2 regions of the Nocardiopsis oceani genome follow, and region 2 is predicted to be linked to the other one. Evidence: predicted binding sites of a transcription regulator. Region 2 holds the regulator's gene; the other holds the start of a gene.
What was found. Region 2 encodes LexA, which represses DNA repair genes until DNA is damaged. Its sites were predicted from a motif close to TCGAACANNTGTTCGA; they were not measured.
Positions count from the first base shown of each region.

Region 1: ACYVDG_RS10220 (DNA polymerase III subunit alpha) is a predicted target of LexA. The motif match lies at 2,118-2,133, and genes of this name have one in related genera.

Region 1 covers NZ_BAAHAR010000014.1:65,835-73,209, forward strand. The annotation lists gene ACYVDG_RS10205 (bifunctional aldolase/short-chain dehydrogenase) at 1-91, opposite strand, end outside; gene rhaI (L-rhamnose isomerase) at 148-1,326, opposite strand; gene ACYVDG_RS10215 (GNAT family N-acetyltransferase) at 1,505-1,981, opposite strand; gene ACYVDG_RS10220 (DNA polymerase III subunit alpha) at 2,202-5,645, shown strand; gene ACYVDG_RS10225 (CBS domain-containing protein) at 5,742-6,161, opposite strand; gene ACYVDG_RS10230 (hypothetical protein) at 6,406-6,843, shown strand; gene ACYVDG_RS10235 (thioesterase family protein) at 7,155-7,375, opposite strand, start outside.
Region 2 covers NZ_BAAHAR010000033.1:63,699-71,073, reverse strand. The annotation lists gene leuS (leucine--tRNA ligase) at 1-1,667, shown strand, start outside; gene ACYVDG_RS20385 (flagellar basal body-associated FliL family protein) at 1,751-2,368, shown strand; gene ACYVDG_RS20380 (hypothetical protein) at 2,365-3,084, shown strand; gene ACYVDG_RS20375 (alpha/beta hydrolase family protein) at 3,140-4,258, opposite strand; gene lexA (transcriptional repressor LexA) at 4,342-5,073, opposite strand; gene nrdR (transcriptional regulator NrdR) at 5,745-6,248, shown strand; gene ACYVDG_RS20360 (vitamin B12-dependent ribonucleotide reductase) at 6,410-7,375, shown strand, end outside.

The sequences.
Region 1 (7,375 bases), on a different contig from region 2:
AGGTGTTGCCCCCGGCGAAGTTGGTGTTGCGCGGATCGGTGCCAAGGGTGTTGCTGCGCTCGATGAGCTCGGTGACGACGGGGTCGGGCACGGTGTCTCCCTGTGCGGTCCTGGAGTGCGGAGGGATGGCTGGCGCGGGGCGGTCGTTCACGCACCCCACCCGGCCTGGGTTCCGCCCACGCGCTCGGCGCTGACCCGCTCCACGTAGCCGGAGGCGGCATGCGCCGCCATGGGGTCGGGCTCCAGGCCCTGGTCCTCGCGGAGGCCGGCGAGGAGGGGGCGCACGTCGGTGTTGTAGGCGTCCATGAGCACGGCGTTGGCGCCGAGCACGTCGCCCTCGCGCTGGGCCGCGTCCAAGGCGTCACCGTCCACGAGCAGGGCCTTGGCCGTGGCCTCCTGGACGTTCATGACCGAGCGGATCTGCCCGGCGACCTTGGGCTCGATGTTGTGGCACTGGTCGAGCATGAAGGCGACCTCGGTGTCGGCGGCCAGGCCACCGCCCCGCGCGACCTCGTACATGATGCGGAAGAGCTGGAAGGGGTCGGCCGCGCCCACCATGAGGTCGTCGTCGGCGTAGAAGCGGGAGTTGAAGTCGAAGGCGCCGAGCTTCCCGGCCCGCAACAGGAAGGCGACGATGAACTCGATGTTGGTGTGCGCCGCGTGGTGCCCGGTGTCCACGCACACCACCGCCCGTTCGCCGAGTTCGAGACAGTGCGCGTAGGCGGTGCCCCAGTCCGGCACGTCGGTGGCGTAGAAGGCGGGCTCGAAGAGCTTGTACTCCAACAGGATCCGCTGGTGCGCGCCCAAGCGGGCGTACACCTCGGAGAGCGCTTCGGCCAGCCGGTCCTGGCGCGCGCGCAAGTCGTCCTGGCCGGGGTAGTTGGTGCCGTCGGAGAACCAGAGCTTGAGGTCGCGCGAGCCGGTGGCGTCCATGACGTCCACGCAGTCCAGCAGGTGGTTCGTGGCCTTGCGGCGGACCTTGGGGTCGGGGTTGGTGACGCTGCCGAGCTTGTAGTCGTCGTCCTGGAAGACGTTGGAGTTGATCGTGCCGATGCCGATCCCGGCCTCGCGCGCGTATGCGGCCAAGGCCCCGTAGTCGTCCACCTTGTCCCAGGGGATGTGGAGCGCGACCGTCGGGGCCACGCCCGTCAGGCGGTGGACCTCTGCGGCGTCGGCCAGCTTCTCCCAGGGGTCGCGGGGCACCCCCGGTTGGCCGAAGACCTTGAACCGGGTGCCCGAGTTGCCGAAGGCCCAGGAGGGCAGCTCGATGTGTTGGCGCCGCAGGGTGTCCAGGGCGTCGGCGCGGCGGTCTGAGGAAGGTGCCACGGGGGTCTCCGTTCGGTTCGACGGCCGGGGATCCAAGCGAATTGAATCGTTTCAGTGAAGTTGGCCTGAACTTACTCGTGCGCCGCGGAGCATGTCAACATCTGCCCTGTGTTATTGCAGGACATGGGGGCAACACGCGCTTGAATCGTTTTTTCTCAGACCGGCTTCGGCGCCGACGCTAAGACACGGAGGCCGCACCCGGCTCGGTCTGCAGCAGGCGCGGGGACACGGCGAACCCGTGGCGGGCGTAGGCGGAGACGGCCCGGTCGCTGGAGTGGACGGTCACCCGCCCCACCCCGAACTCGCGGGCCAGCTCCAGCACAGCCTCGACCATCAGGCCGCCCACGCCGCCGTCACGGTGCTCCGGCAGCACGTACACGCACTGCACATCCCCTGAGGCCCGCTCGAACTCGCCGGGAAACGGCACGCGCCGGGTGACGGCCAACCACGCCATACCGATGACCGTGCCGTGCAGAACCGTGATGAAGCAGTGGTGGGAATCGGCGTTGCGCTTCCCCCAGTCGACGAACCGGGGCACGAAATCGTCGAGGGGGACATCGGGCTCTCCGTGGTTCTCCCGCATCCACCACCAGCGCAGTGCGGCGACGGCGTTCAGGTCCTGAGGGGTGGCCGGGCGTACGTGTACATCGCTCATGCCCGGGATTGTTCCGCAGCTGACCGAACCGGTCATCCCCTACCCCGGAAACCGCCGCCACACGGGCCTTCCAACCCTTCCCCGGCCGCGTTTACCCAGGCCAGAGGTGCAACCACCACTCTTTCTGGGCTAGTATTCGTACACCAGTTCGACACGGCTGCCTCTTCCCCGCCGACGCGACACCGGCCGCAGCGCACCGTCCCACGGGGAGGACCAGCAGATGCCGCTCAGCGGTGAGCACACGGACTTCGTCCACCTGAACTCCGTGTCCTCCTTCTCCACCAGGCACGGCACCCACCCGCCCGCCGCCCTGGTGGAACGCGCCGCCGAACTCGGCCAGGAGATCCTCGCCCTCACCGACCGCGACGGCGTGTACGGGGTGGTCGACCACGTCCGCGCCTGCCAGCGCACCGGGGTCCGGCCCGTGCTCGGCTGCGACCTCGCGCTGGTCCCCGCAGAGCCCGCACCCACGTCCGGGCCCTCCTCCCCCACCGGCCGGGTCACGGTCCTGGCCCGGGGCTCCCAGGGATGGGCCAGCCTGTGCCGACTCGTCACCCGGGCCCACACACCGCGCCCCGAGGCCCCCGAAACCCCCGCCCTGACCCTTGAGGACGTGGCCGCCGGAGCCGCGGGGGTCGTGGTCCTGCTGGGTCCCCGCTCCGACGTGGGGCGGGCCATCGCCGCCGAACGCCCCGGCCACGCCCGCCGCCTGCTCGACCACTGGCGGGCCACCTGCGAGATCGCGGTGGAGGTGTTCGACCACGGCCTGCCCGAACAGCGGCGCACCGCCCGCGGCCTGCTCACCCTGGCCGCCGAGACCCACACCCTGGCCGTGCTCACCAACGCCGCCCGCTACCCGAAGGCAGAGGACGCCGAGGTCGCGCACATCCTGGACGAGGCCCGCCGCCGCACGGTCCGAGGTGCCCCGACCGGGCCCGCCGGCGACCGCGCCTACCTCACCGGCGGCGCCGAGATGCTGGCCGTGGCCGAACGCCTGTGCGGCGGCGACACCGGCCGGGCCCGGCGCATGATCGCCCACACCAACGCCCTGGCCGCCTCTTGCGCCCTGGATCCCGGGGCCGACCTCGGCATGGACCGCGTCCACCTCCCGGACGTGCCCAACGCCAGCGAGGGCCTCCTGCGCGCCTGCGAGGACGGCTTGCACCGGCTCGGGCTGGAGCGCGACCCGCGCGCCCGGAGCCGCCTCGCACACGAACTGGACATCATCGAACGCAAGCGCCTGTCCGCCTACTTCCTCACCGTCACCGACGCCGCCACCCGTATCCGGGACAAGGGCATCCGCTGCTCTATCCGCGGATCGGGCACCGGCAGCCTGGTCAACCACCTGGTGGGCATCTCCGAGGTCAACCCCCTCGACCACGGCCTGCTGATGGAGCGCTTCCTCAGCCAGAGCCGCACCGGACTTCCCGACATCGACCTGGACGTGGAGTCGGCACGCAGGCTGGAGGCCTACGAGGCGGTGTTCGGCGGCTACCCGGACGGCACCGCGTGCGTGTCGATGATGGAGACCTACCGCGCCCGCAGCGCGATCCGCGACGTCGGCTCGGCGCTGCGCATCCCCCCGGCGGAGATCGACCGGCTGGCCAAGGCCTTCCCGCACGTGCGGGCCGGGCGCATCCGCGACGCCGCGCGGGAACTGCCCGAGCTGCGCGGCTATGAGGGTTCAGGACTGGACGGCCCCGCCACCCGGGAGCTGTTCCGCCTGGCCGAACGCCTGGACGGGCTGCCCCGGCACACCGCCATGCACCCCTGCGGCCTCGTGGTCTCCGACTCCACCCTGCGCGACCGGATCCCCCTCGAACCCGCCCTGTCCGGCCACCCCATGGTCCAGCTCGACAAGGAGAGCGTGGAGCCCATGGGGTTCATCAAACTCGACGTGATCGGGGTGCGCATGCAGTCCGCCATGGCGCACACCCGTGACGAGATCGAGCGCACCGGTGACGAGTCCCTGGACCTGGCGGAGGTCCCCGCCGACGACGCGGCCACCTACGCGATGATCGCCGCCTCCGACACCTTGGGCTGTTTCCAGATCGAGTCGCCCGGCCAGCGCGAGCTCGTCTCCCGGCTGCGCCCCCGCGACCTCGCCGACCTGACCGCCGACATCTCCCTGTTCCGGCCCGGCCCGGTCGCCGGGGACATGATCACCCCCTACCTCGCCGCCCGCTCCGGGGAGCCGGTCGAGACACCCACCCCGGTGGTGTCCGACATCCTCACCGAGACCGGCGGGGTGGTGATCTGGCACGAGCAGGTCATCGCCCTGTTCCACGCCATGACCGCCTGCGGACTGGACCGGGCCGAGGTGATGCGCCGCCAGCTCGCCACCGAAAGAGGGCTCGCCGAGGCACGGCAGGACTTCACCACCATGGCCCTGGACTGCGGGCACTCCCGGGAGACCGTGGACCTGGTCTGGGAGCTGGTGAGCTCGTTCGGGGCCTTCGGGTTCTGCCGCGCCCACGCGGTGGCCTTCGCCGTACCCGCCTACCAGTCGGCCTGGCTCAAGCGGCACCACCCGGCCGCCTTCTACGCGGGGATCCTCACCCACGACCCCGGCATGTACCCGCGCCGGGTCCTGGTCGCCGACGCCCGGCGCCACGGCGTTCCGCTCCTGGGCGTGGACGTCAACCGGTCCGGCTCCTCCTGGCGGGTCGAGCGCGTCGACGACGGCCACTGGGGCGTGCGGGCCTCGCTCTCCGACGTCCGGGGGATCACCTCGGCCGAGGTGGAGCGCCTCCTGGCCGAACGGCCCTTCACCTCCCTCACCGATACCGCCCGCCGGGCCCGTCCCTCCCGGGACGTGCTGGACCACCTGGTGCGGGTGGGCGCCTTCGACGCCCTGCACGGGGTCGGCACCGGTCCCGGCGCACCCGACCGGCGCGACCTCCTCTTGCAGGCCAGCGCCTGGAACCGTGCGCACCGAGGCGGCCGCGGGGGCGGGGACGGCGACCGAACCGCCCCGGGCCAGCTGCCGCTGGCGGTGGAAGGGGCCACTCCCGCCCAGGGTTCGCTGCCGCCGACCACCGCCGCCGAACGGGTCGCCGACGAGCTGGAGGTGCTGGGTTACGAGACCAGCCGCCACCTGATCGACGGGCACGAGGAACTGCTCGCCGCCCTGGCCGCCGGGCACCGCCTGGTGCGCGCCCGCGACCTGAACCGGGTCACCGAGGGCCGGGAGGTCCTGGTGGCGGGGGTGAAGGTGGCCACGCAGACCCCCGCCGTGCGTTCGGGCCAGCGGATCGTCTTCGCCACCCTGGACGACGGCACGGGCCTGGTGGACCTGGCCCTGTTCGAGTCCGCCCAGGGGCGGGCCGCAGCCCCGCTGTTCGGTTCCTGGCTGATGGCCGTGCGCGGCCGGGTGCGCCGGGCGAAGGGCTCGGGGCTGGCCACTCTCACCGTCGAGGACGTCCACGACCTGCAAGTCCTCGACCGTGCCTGGACGGAGGAGGGCAGGGAGGGGTTGGCCGCGGCGCTGCGCCCGAACCCCGAGGCGCCCCGCCGCGACGGCCGGGGCGACGGCGGCCGGAGCGTGGGCGGCCGCCCGGTGCGCTACGCCAACGGGGCCCGGCTGTCCCCCTACGCCGACCTGCGCTCGGACCCCGCCCCGCGCGCCCTGTGGCACGCCAGCCCCGGCAGCTCCGGAGGCTGACCGGCAATATCCAGGCCGAGGCTGCAAGAGAAGAACAGGGTGCCTCCGTCCAGCCCCCGTTTCCGGACGGAGGCACCCCTCCAGTGAGGCCTTCGGTCAGAGGTTGGGCTCGGCCGGGCTGACATCGGCCAGCGCGTAACGGTCGTCGGCCACCCGTGCCAGGTCGCCCATGGTCACGACACCCACCACTTCATCCCCCTCGACGACCGGCAGACGGCGAATGGTCCCCGTGCGCATGGCGTGCACGGCGTCTCCGACGCTGCCGTGGCGCGGCACGGTCACCACTTCTGAGCTGCAGACCTCGCCCGCCTGGACGCGCTCCGGGTCGCCGCCCTCGGCGATACAGCGCACCACGATGTCGCGGTCGGTCAGGATGCCCCTGAGATGTCCTCCCTCTGCCACAACGACGTCGCCGACGTCGGAGTACCGCATGATTTCGGCTACTTTACGCAGAGTGGTCTTGGGTGCGACCGTCCGCACCGGCCCGGACATCACTTCGGCAACGCTGTCCACCATGGCTGTCCCCTTCTCCGTGTTGCCCACACAGGCCCCACTAGCCGAGTCCGGAATCCTCAAACAACAGTCCGTGCCCTCTTGTCCTGCTCGGCGCACCGGATCGCGGGTAGCCCCCAAGAGAGCGGGGCAGGACGTCCCCGCGCACGGATGCAACACCGCGGGGGTGTCACGGATGAGCGGGAAGAACAGAAGTCAACGGGGTCGGCCATGGGTGCGAGGCGCAGCCAGAGGGGTGGTGGGTGCCATGGGGATGAGTGGCATGCGCCAGCTCGCCGTGGGGCTGGGGGCCATCGAAAGAACACCGCCCGACGCCATCCTGAAGGAGGGCGTACCGACGCTCCTCCGGTCGGTGCCGGAGCACCGGCGGTCGGCCGCCATCGAGCTCATGCACTGGGGATACGGTGCAACGGCGGGCGCGATCTACGGAACGGTACCCGCGAAGGTCCGCCGTTGGCGCATCTCGGGGCCCGTTTACGGCTTGCTCTCCTGGGGCTTTTTCGAGTTCGCCATAGCACCGGCGCTGGGACTGGCGCACGCGCACCGGTCCCGACCCTATGAGCGCGCAGCACTGCTGGTCGACCACGTCTTCTTCGGGTTCGTGGTGGGCGAACCCCCCGAAACCGTCGTGGTCGGCCCCGAGGGCGGGCAGGCCCAGGACGGGGAGGCGTCCCGGAGCTCTTGAACCCTACTGGCCCGAGGGGAGGAGGGGTTGGCGGCCGCTGCCGTCTCACCGAGGCCGAGCAGGCACAGCGCGGGGCCGAGCGAGCCCAGCAGAAGGCGGTACGGAAGGCGGGGTGCACAGTCGCCAAGCTCCAGGAACGCGGGCTGAGCAATCGGGAGATCGCTCGGTACCTGCGGATCTCCCCGCAGCGCGTTTCGCAGATCTCCAGACGGCAAGCCGCCGTCGCCTCCCAGCAGTGACCGTTGCTGGAACTTCTCCCAGGGCCGCTCTCAGCGTCTTCCGTTCGGAAGCGGCCCATGAGGGTTCGGCGTCTAGCCGATGGAGCGGCCCGCGTAGTCGGGTGCGGGTTCGGCGAGAGCAGCGAGGGCCGCGGCTACCTCCTCGGGGAAGGGCACCGCCCGGCCCTGCTCCTGGTCGACGTGGAGCGCCATGAGCTCCTCGGTCGCGACCAGCTGCCCGTCGACGCGCATCTCGTGGCAGATCCGCGCCTTCTTGGCAGCGGACTTCTCGGGGCCCGGACCGACCACGCGGG
Region 2 (7,375 bases):
ACGCCGACCTGGCCGACGAGCTGTGCGCGCCGGAGCAGCGCGAGGCCTTCGAGGCCTACCGCTCCGACATCGCCAAGCTCTCCGACATCGAGCGCCAGACCACCGAGCGCCCCAAGACCGGCGTGTTCCTGGGCCGCTACGCCGTCAACCCGGTCAACGGCGAGCGCATGCCCGTCTGGGCCGCCGACTACGTCCTGGCCGGGTACGGGCACGGCGCCATCATGGCGGTGCCCGCGCACGACCAGCGCGACCTGGACTTCGCCCTGGCCTTCGACCTGCCGGTCCGGACCGTGGTGGAGACCGGTGAACCCGACCCGGCCGAGACCGGCGTGGCCACCGCGGGCGAGGGCACCCTGCGGGCCTCCGGCCCGCTGGACGGCCTGTCCAAGGCCGACGCCATCGACCGCATCGTCGAGATCCTGGGCGAGCGCGGCACCGGCGAGGCGACCGTGAACTTCCGCCTGCGGGACTGGCTGCTGTCCCGCCAGCGCTACTGGGGCACGCCGATCCCGATCATCCACTGCCCCTCCTGCGGTGAGGTACCGGTCCCCGACGACCAGCTGCCGGTCACCCTGCCCGACCTCAAGGGCGCCGAACTGGCCCCCAAGGGCATCTCGCCGCTGGCCGCGGCCAAGGACTGGGTGAACGTCGACTGCCCGTCCTGCGGCGGTGCGGCCGAGCGCGACACCGACACCATGGACACCTTCGTCGACTCGTCCTGGTACTTCCTGCGCTACGTCTCCGCGCACCTGGACACCGCGCCCTTCGACACCGAGGCCGTCAACAAGTGGGGCCCCGTCGACCACTACATCGGCGGTAAGGAACACGCGACCCTGCACCTGATGTACGCGCGGTTCTTCACCAAGGTCCTGTACGACATGGGCATGGTGAACTTCACCGAGCCCTTCCGCCGCCTGACCAACCAGGGCCAGGTCATCAACCAGGGCCGGGCGATGTCCAAGTCGCTGGGCAACGGCGTCGACCTGGGCGACGAGATCGACCTCTACGGGGTGGACGCGGTCCGGCTGACCATGCTGTTCGCCTCCCCGCCCGAGGAGGACGTGGACTGGGCCGACGTGTCCGTCGTCGCCGCGAGCAAGTTCCTCAACCGCGCCTACCGGGTGATGGGCGAGGCCGGGGCGGCCAGCGCCCCCGGGACCGACTTCGCCGCGGGCGACACCGAGCTGCGCCGCTTCACCCACCGCATGATCGACCAGATCACCGGCCTGGTCGAGGACCGCCGCTTCAACGTGGCCATCGCGCGCTGCATGGAGCTGGTCTCGGCCACCCGCAAGGCGATCGACTCCGGGCCCGGCGCCGCCGACCCGGCGGTCCGCGAGGCCGCCGAGTTCGTGGCCGTCGCCCTGTCCCTCTTCGCGCCCTACGTCGCAGAAGAGGGCTGGGAGAAGCTGGGCCACACCGGTACGGTCGCCGTGGGCAACTGGCCCGAGGCCGACCCGGCCCTGCTGGTCCAGGAGTCCGTGACCTGCGTGGTCCAGGTGCAGAGCAAGGTCCGCGACAAGCTGTCCGTCGCGCCCGACATCGACCCCGACGAACTGGAGCGGCTGGCCCTGGCCTCGGAGAAGGCACAGAACTTCATCGCCGACAAGACGGTCCGCAAGGTCGTGGTCCGGGCACCCAAGCTGGTGAACATCGTCGTCGGCTGACCCGCCGCGCGGGGGCGGTGGTCGCGAGGGCGGCCGTCGCCCCCTTACTGTGGCGTGACAACGGACTGGGAGGCGGTGGCCGGGTGGGCTCTGCGACGGGCGGTGAACCCCGCCCCTGGACGCGAGCGGTGATCATCGGCGCGGGTGCGGTGGTGCTCTCCGGCGCGGCCATCGGCGGTGGTCTCTGGTTCGCCGGGGACGACCCCGACGAACCCCACGGCGGTGACGTCCACACCGCCGCGCCCGCGTGCGGGGAGGTCCCCGAGGCAGCCATCGCCGAAGCCGTACCCGAGGCGGCCCTGGAATCGACCGGGAACGGGCCTCTGGCGGGCGGAGAGAACACCGCCTGCGTGTGGACCTCGGCGGGGCAGGACGACGGCGTACAGGGCGTCCTGCGCGTGGACCTGTCCGCGCGCTTCACCGACCCCTCAGCCGAACCCGCCGTCACCGGTGACGAATCCGCCGCCGAGGCCCGGGGCGCGGTGGTTCCCCCGCGCGGTGAACCCGTCGACTCCGACACCGGGATCGACGGCGAGGTCTGGCGCGGCCAGGTCCCCGGTGCCGCCGAGCTCGCCTTCCACACCGACAACCTGGTGGTCCGCGTCTCCTACTCGGGGGTCTCCGGCGGAGACCCCGTGCCCTTCGAGGAGGCCCGTGACACCACCGTGGCCTTCGCTGGCCGACTCGGGGAGGCACTGTGACCGCACCACCGCCGGACGGGACCGAACCCACGCCTCCGCACGGCGCTTCGCGTCCGCACGGCGCCACTCCACAGGCCGGGGACGCACCGCGGACCGACGACCCCGGCGCCACACCGCCGCAGAGCCGCGGGCTCGCCATCACCCTCCTGATCATCCTGCTGGTGGTGGCGCTGGGCCTGGCCGCGTGGCTCGCCTGGTACCTCCTGGCCAACGGGGTGGAGCGCGGCGACTTCGAAGCCGCACCTGAGTGCGACATCGGGGAGACCGAAACCCTCGAGGAGCTCGTGCCCGGTTATGAGGCGGAGATCGAGGAGACCATCGGCACCGTCCAGGACACCTTCGGGGAGGGCTGGCAGTGCCGCTGGGCCACCCCGGAAGGATCGGGTGACTCGGTCCCCGCGGCCGCCACCCTCGTACTGGTGGCCGCACCCGTGGAAGGCGGCGAGGAGACCGCCGCCGACACCCTGCACGACACCGCCGACGGCAACGGATCCGAACCCGTCGAAGGGCTGGGCGACGAGGCCCTGAGCTGGGTCGAGGAAGGCACCTTCGAGGTGGGCTGCGTCGGCACCAGGGTGTCCAACCTGTACGTGGAGTCCTGCTACACGGCCGCCACCGACTACGACGCGGTCGGCTCGGTGGACGGCGACGTCGCAGCCGGGGAAGCGGAGCGCCTCGCAGAGGCCGTCGTCGACGAGCTGCCCGAATCAGAGTAGGGCCGAGCCAGGGTAGGACCGATCGGGCCGGAGCCACGCCGGGCATCCCGAGGGTCTACCAGAGGCCGTCGACGAAGTCCTCCACGGCCGGGGCGACCTCCGGCGAAAAGGCGCGGTCGGCGTCCAGCGCGGCCGCACCCGGCGAGTCGTCGTACTCGCGCAGGATGTGGTCCACCCCGGCCAGGTCCACCCGCTCGGCGCCGTCGAAGCCCTCCATGAGCCGATCGACCTCCGCACGGTTGACCTGGGCGTCCTCGTCACCCCACAGGACCAGCACCGGGGTGCCCCCCGGGAGCCCTTCGGCGAGCTCCGGCGGGTCGAAATCGTCGATCCAGGCGAGGAACTCCTCGCTCTCGGAGCTGAAGAGCCCGGTCCTGTCCTCCTCGGGCAGATCCTCACCGGCGCGGATCGCGGCCCGGGCCGCCCGGGCGTCGGAGAGCATCCCGACGGCGTCCGCCTCCTCGAGCCCGCCCTGGGCCTCACCCATGCGGACCTGCTCGGCAACCTGGCGGTCGATGAGGTCCAACATGCGGGTGCCCGGAGGGGCAGCCAGTACCAGTGCGGGATCAGCGTCCAAGAGGTCGTGGGCGCGCAGCGCGAACAGCGCACCCTCGCTGTGCCCCACGACGACGGTGCGCTCAGGGTCCACCTCGGGCTGGGAGACCAGCTCCGCGTAGGCGGCGACCATCTGCTCGTCGAAGACGAGCGGATCCATTGCCCCCTCCATGGCCGCCTGATGGGCCTCGTCCATGTCCGCCTCGTCGCCGCTGCCCAACTTGTCATAGCGCAGCGTGGCCACCCCGGCGCCGGTGAGGACACGGGAGAGGTTGAGGTTGGTGTCGGCCTCGGGACGTTCCGGACCGTTGCCGTCCCGGTCGGTGGGCCCGCTGCCGGAGATGATGAGAGCCCCGGGGACGGTGCCGTCCTGGCCCTCCGCGGGGGAGGTGAAGGTACCGGGGACGGTGAGCCCCCCGCCCTCGAAGGAGACCTCGCGCTCGTCCCCGGCCGCGCCGGGCAGTTCCGGACCGTCCTCCGTGGGCATGCAGGCCGTAGCGAGCAGCGTCGCGGCGGCCGCGGACAGGAGGACGCGGGGCGCGGGCAGGAGTGCGCGGGCGCGGCCGCTGGTGCGCGGTGGGCGGTGCGCGGAGGCGGAGGCGGAGGCAGGTGTCGACACGCCCTTCAGCGTATCGGCCCGCCGACCGCCCCCGTCGCTCACGTGCCGGCGGCGGGAAACCGGGCCCGTCGCACGGCCGGGGTTCAGACCCGGCGCATCACGGTGACGACCTTGCCGAGGATGGTCGCGTCGTCGCCGCTGATCGGTTCGTAGGCCTCGTTGCGGGGCATCAGCCAGGCGTGCCCGTCCTTGTCGCGGTTCAGCACCTTCACGGTCGCCTCGTCATCCAGCAGCGCCGCCACGATGTCGCCGTTCTCCGCGTCCTGCTGCTGGCGGATCACCACCATGTCACCGTCGGTGATGGCGGCGTCGATCATGGAGTCACCGACCACGGTGAGCATGAACAGGCGTCCCTCGCCGACGAGCTGGCGGGGCAGGGCGAGCACGTCCTCGACCGCCTCCTCGGCCAGGATCGGTCCACCGGCGGCGATCCGGCCGACCAGCGGCACCGAGGCCGCGCGGGTGGATTCAGCGGTGAGCTCCTCCGGGGTAAGGGTCTGCCCGGTATCGCGCCCGGGCCTGCGCAGCTCGACGGCGCGCGGCCGGTTCTGGTCCCGGTGCAGGTAGCCCTTGCGCTGGAGGACCTTGAGCTGGTGCGCCACGCTGGACGGGCTGGACAGGCCGACGGTGTCACCGATCTCCCGGATGGACGGCGGATAGCCCCGTTCCCGGACGTACCGCTGAATGCAGTTGAGAACGCTCTGCTGGCGCGCGGTGAGTTTGGGGGAGTCGGGCGTGTCAGTGCCCGTGCCACCCACGGGCGAAAGAACAGTGGTGGGTCCGGAGCCGACGGCTCCGGGATTCTCCTCCGGCACGGCCGGGCCTCCTCGGCATTCGGTTCGGTCAGGGCCTGCAAGCGTGGCCAGTGCCGACCCGCGACCGCGCCGACCTGGTGGTCCACGGGGTGGCGAATCCGGCGTTAAGTCAAGGTCAACATTAGTCGTTGCACACGGTGATATCAAACAAGCGTTCGAGCGTCCGCGGGGTATTGCAGAGGATTTCCGATCCCCGTTTCCGGCGGACCCCACTTATGTGTGTACACGTGTTCACCCGTCGTTGTCTCCCGAATGGTGCAACAGGATCCGGCTCGATCTATAGGGAGGTGTGCTCCGTCCGGTATGGGGTTCGTCTCGCGTCCGCGCTCCGGGGGCCGTCTATACCGGAAAGGCCCATGTGGGCGCGGGGTTCCGGCCGATGCCGCGGGTGCGCCGTCCGGAAGGCCACGCGCCCCACCCCCTCTATCCTTGGAGGCGGCGCCCGGTGCCGAAAGCCCCGATTCCCCGTCTTCCCGTGTCCCGGTCGCGGCCCGTCGACCGCGGTACCGCGTCGTGTGCGGAACGCGCCGCGGGGAAGGTTGCGGCGCACGCCGCCGGGGTCATAAGTTCGACCACAACATCTGGTGTTGCCCATGGGGCGACAGGCCAGAAGTTGTGGTTTAGTAGAGTCACGGGTTGTTGTTCGGGTAGAGGGAAGCAGGTGAACCGGGATGCACTGTCCGTTCTGCCGCCATCCGGACACCCGGGTGATCGACAGCAGATCCACCGATGACGGCGCGGCTATCCGACGTCGGCGGTCCTGCCCGGTCTGCGAGCGCCGGTTCACCACACAGGAGACCGTCCTGCTGATGGTCGCCAAGCGCTCCGGTGTCACCGAACCCTTCAGCCGCACCAAGATCATCGCCGGGGTGCGCCGAGCCTGCCAGGGCCGCCCCGTCTCCGAGGACGCCCTCGCCAAACTCGGCCAGAAGGTCGAGGAGGAGATCCGGGGCCGGGGCGTGGCCGAGGTGCCCGCCAACGAGATCGGCCTCGCCATCCTCGGCCCGATGCGCGACCTGGACGAAGTCGCCTACCTGCACTTCGCCAGCGTCTACCGGGGCTTCGAGAGCTTGGCCGACTTCGAGTCCGAGATCGCCAGCCTGCGCCAGGACCGCGAGGACGAGGAGACTCCCGCGGTGGACGCGACTTCCATCGACACGACTTCCACCGGGTAGCGACCCCGCGCGTCGAGCGCGCCGCCGGGACCAGCCGCCCCAGGGTGGGCTGACACGGGACGACAGAGCACGCCACCGTGCCGGCACCACTCCGAACTTCATTACGCCCGCGCGGTCACCGCCGGTCCGCGCACGAAGAGCACTTTCGGGGAGACGCCACCATGACCGAAACCACCAGCGGCCCAGCGGGGCGCAAGGGCAAGGGGACCCGCAAGGGCCTCAAGATGAAGCGGGTCTTCACGACCGAGGGGACACACCCCTACGACGCCCTCGAGTGGGAGCGCCGCGACGTCGTCATGACGAACTGGCGCGACGGCACCGTCAACTTCGAGCAGCGCGGCGTCGAGTTCCCCGCCAGCTGGTCGGTCAACGCCAGCCAGATCGTCGCGAGCAAGTACTTCCGCGGCGCCGTCGGCACCCCCGAGCGGGAGTGGAGCCTCAAGCAGCTCATCGACCGCGTCGTCGGCATGTACACCGAGACCGGGCGCACCAGCGGCTACTTCGCCTCCGAAGAGGACGCGGAGATCTTCGACCACGAGCTGAAGCACGCACTGGCCAACCAGCTCTTCAGCTTCAACTCGCCCGTCTGGTTCAACGTGGGAACGGAGTCCAAGGCACAGGTCTCAGCTTGCTTTATCCTCTCCGTCGACGACACGATGGAGTCGATCCTCGACTGGTACAAGGAGGAGGGGATCATCTTCAAGGGGGGTTCCGGCGCGGGTGTGAACCTGTCCCGGATCCGCTCCAGCATGGAGCTGCTCACCTCCGGCGGTACCGCTTCGGGCCCGGTCTCCTTCATGCGCGGCGCCGACGCCTCCGCCGGGACCATCAAGTCCGGCGGCGCCACCCGGCGCGCGGCCAAGATGGTGGTGCTGGACGTCGACCACCCCGACATCGAGGAGTTCGTCGAGACCAAGTCCCGCGAGGAGCACAAGATCCGTGCCCTGCGCGACGCCGGTTTCGACGTGGACCTGGGCGGCGACGACATGTTCAGCGTCCAGTACCAGAACGCCAACAACTCCGTCCGGGTCTCCGACGCCTTCATGCGCGCCGTCGACACCGGGTCCGAGTTCGGGCTCACCTCCCGCACCACGGGCGAGGTCCTCGCCACCGTGGACGCCAAGGAC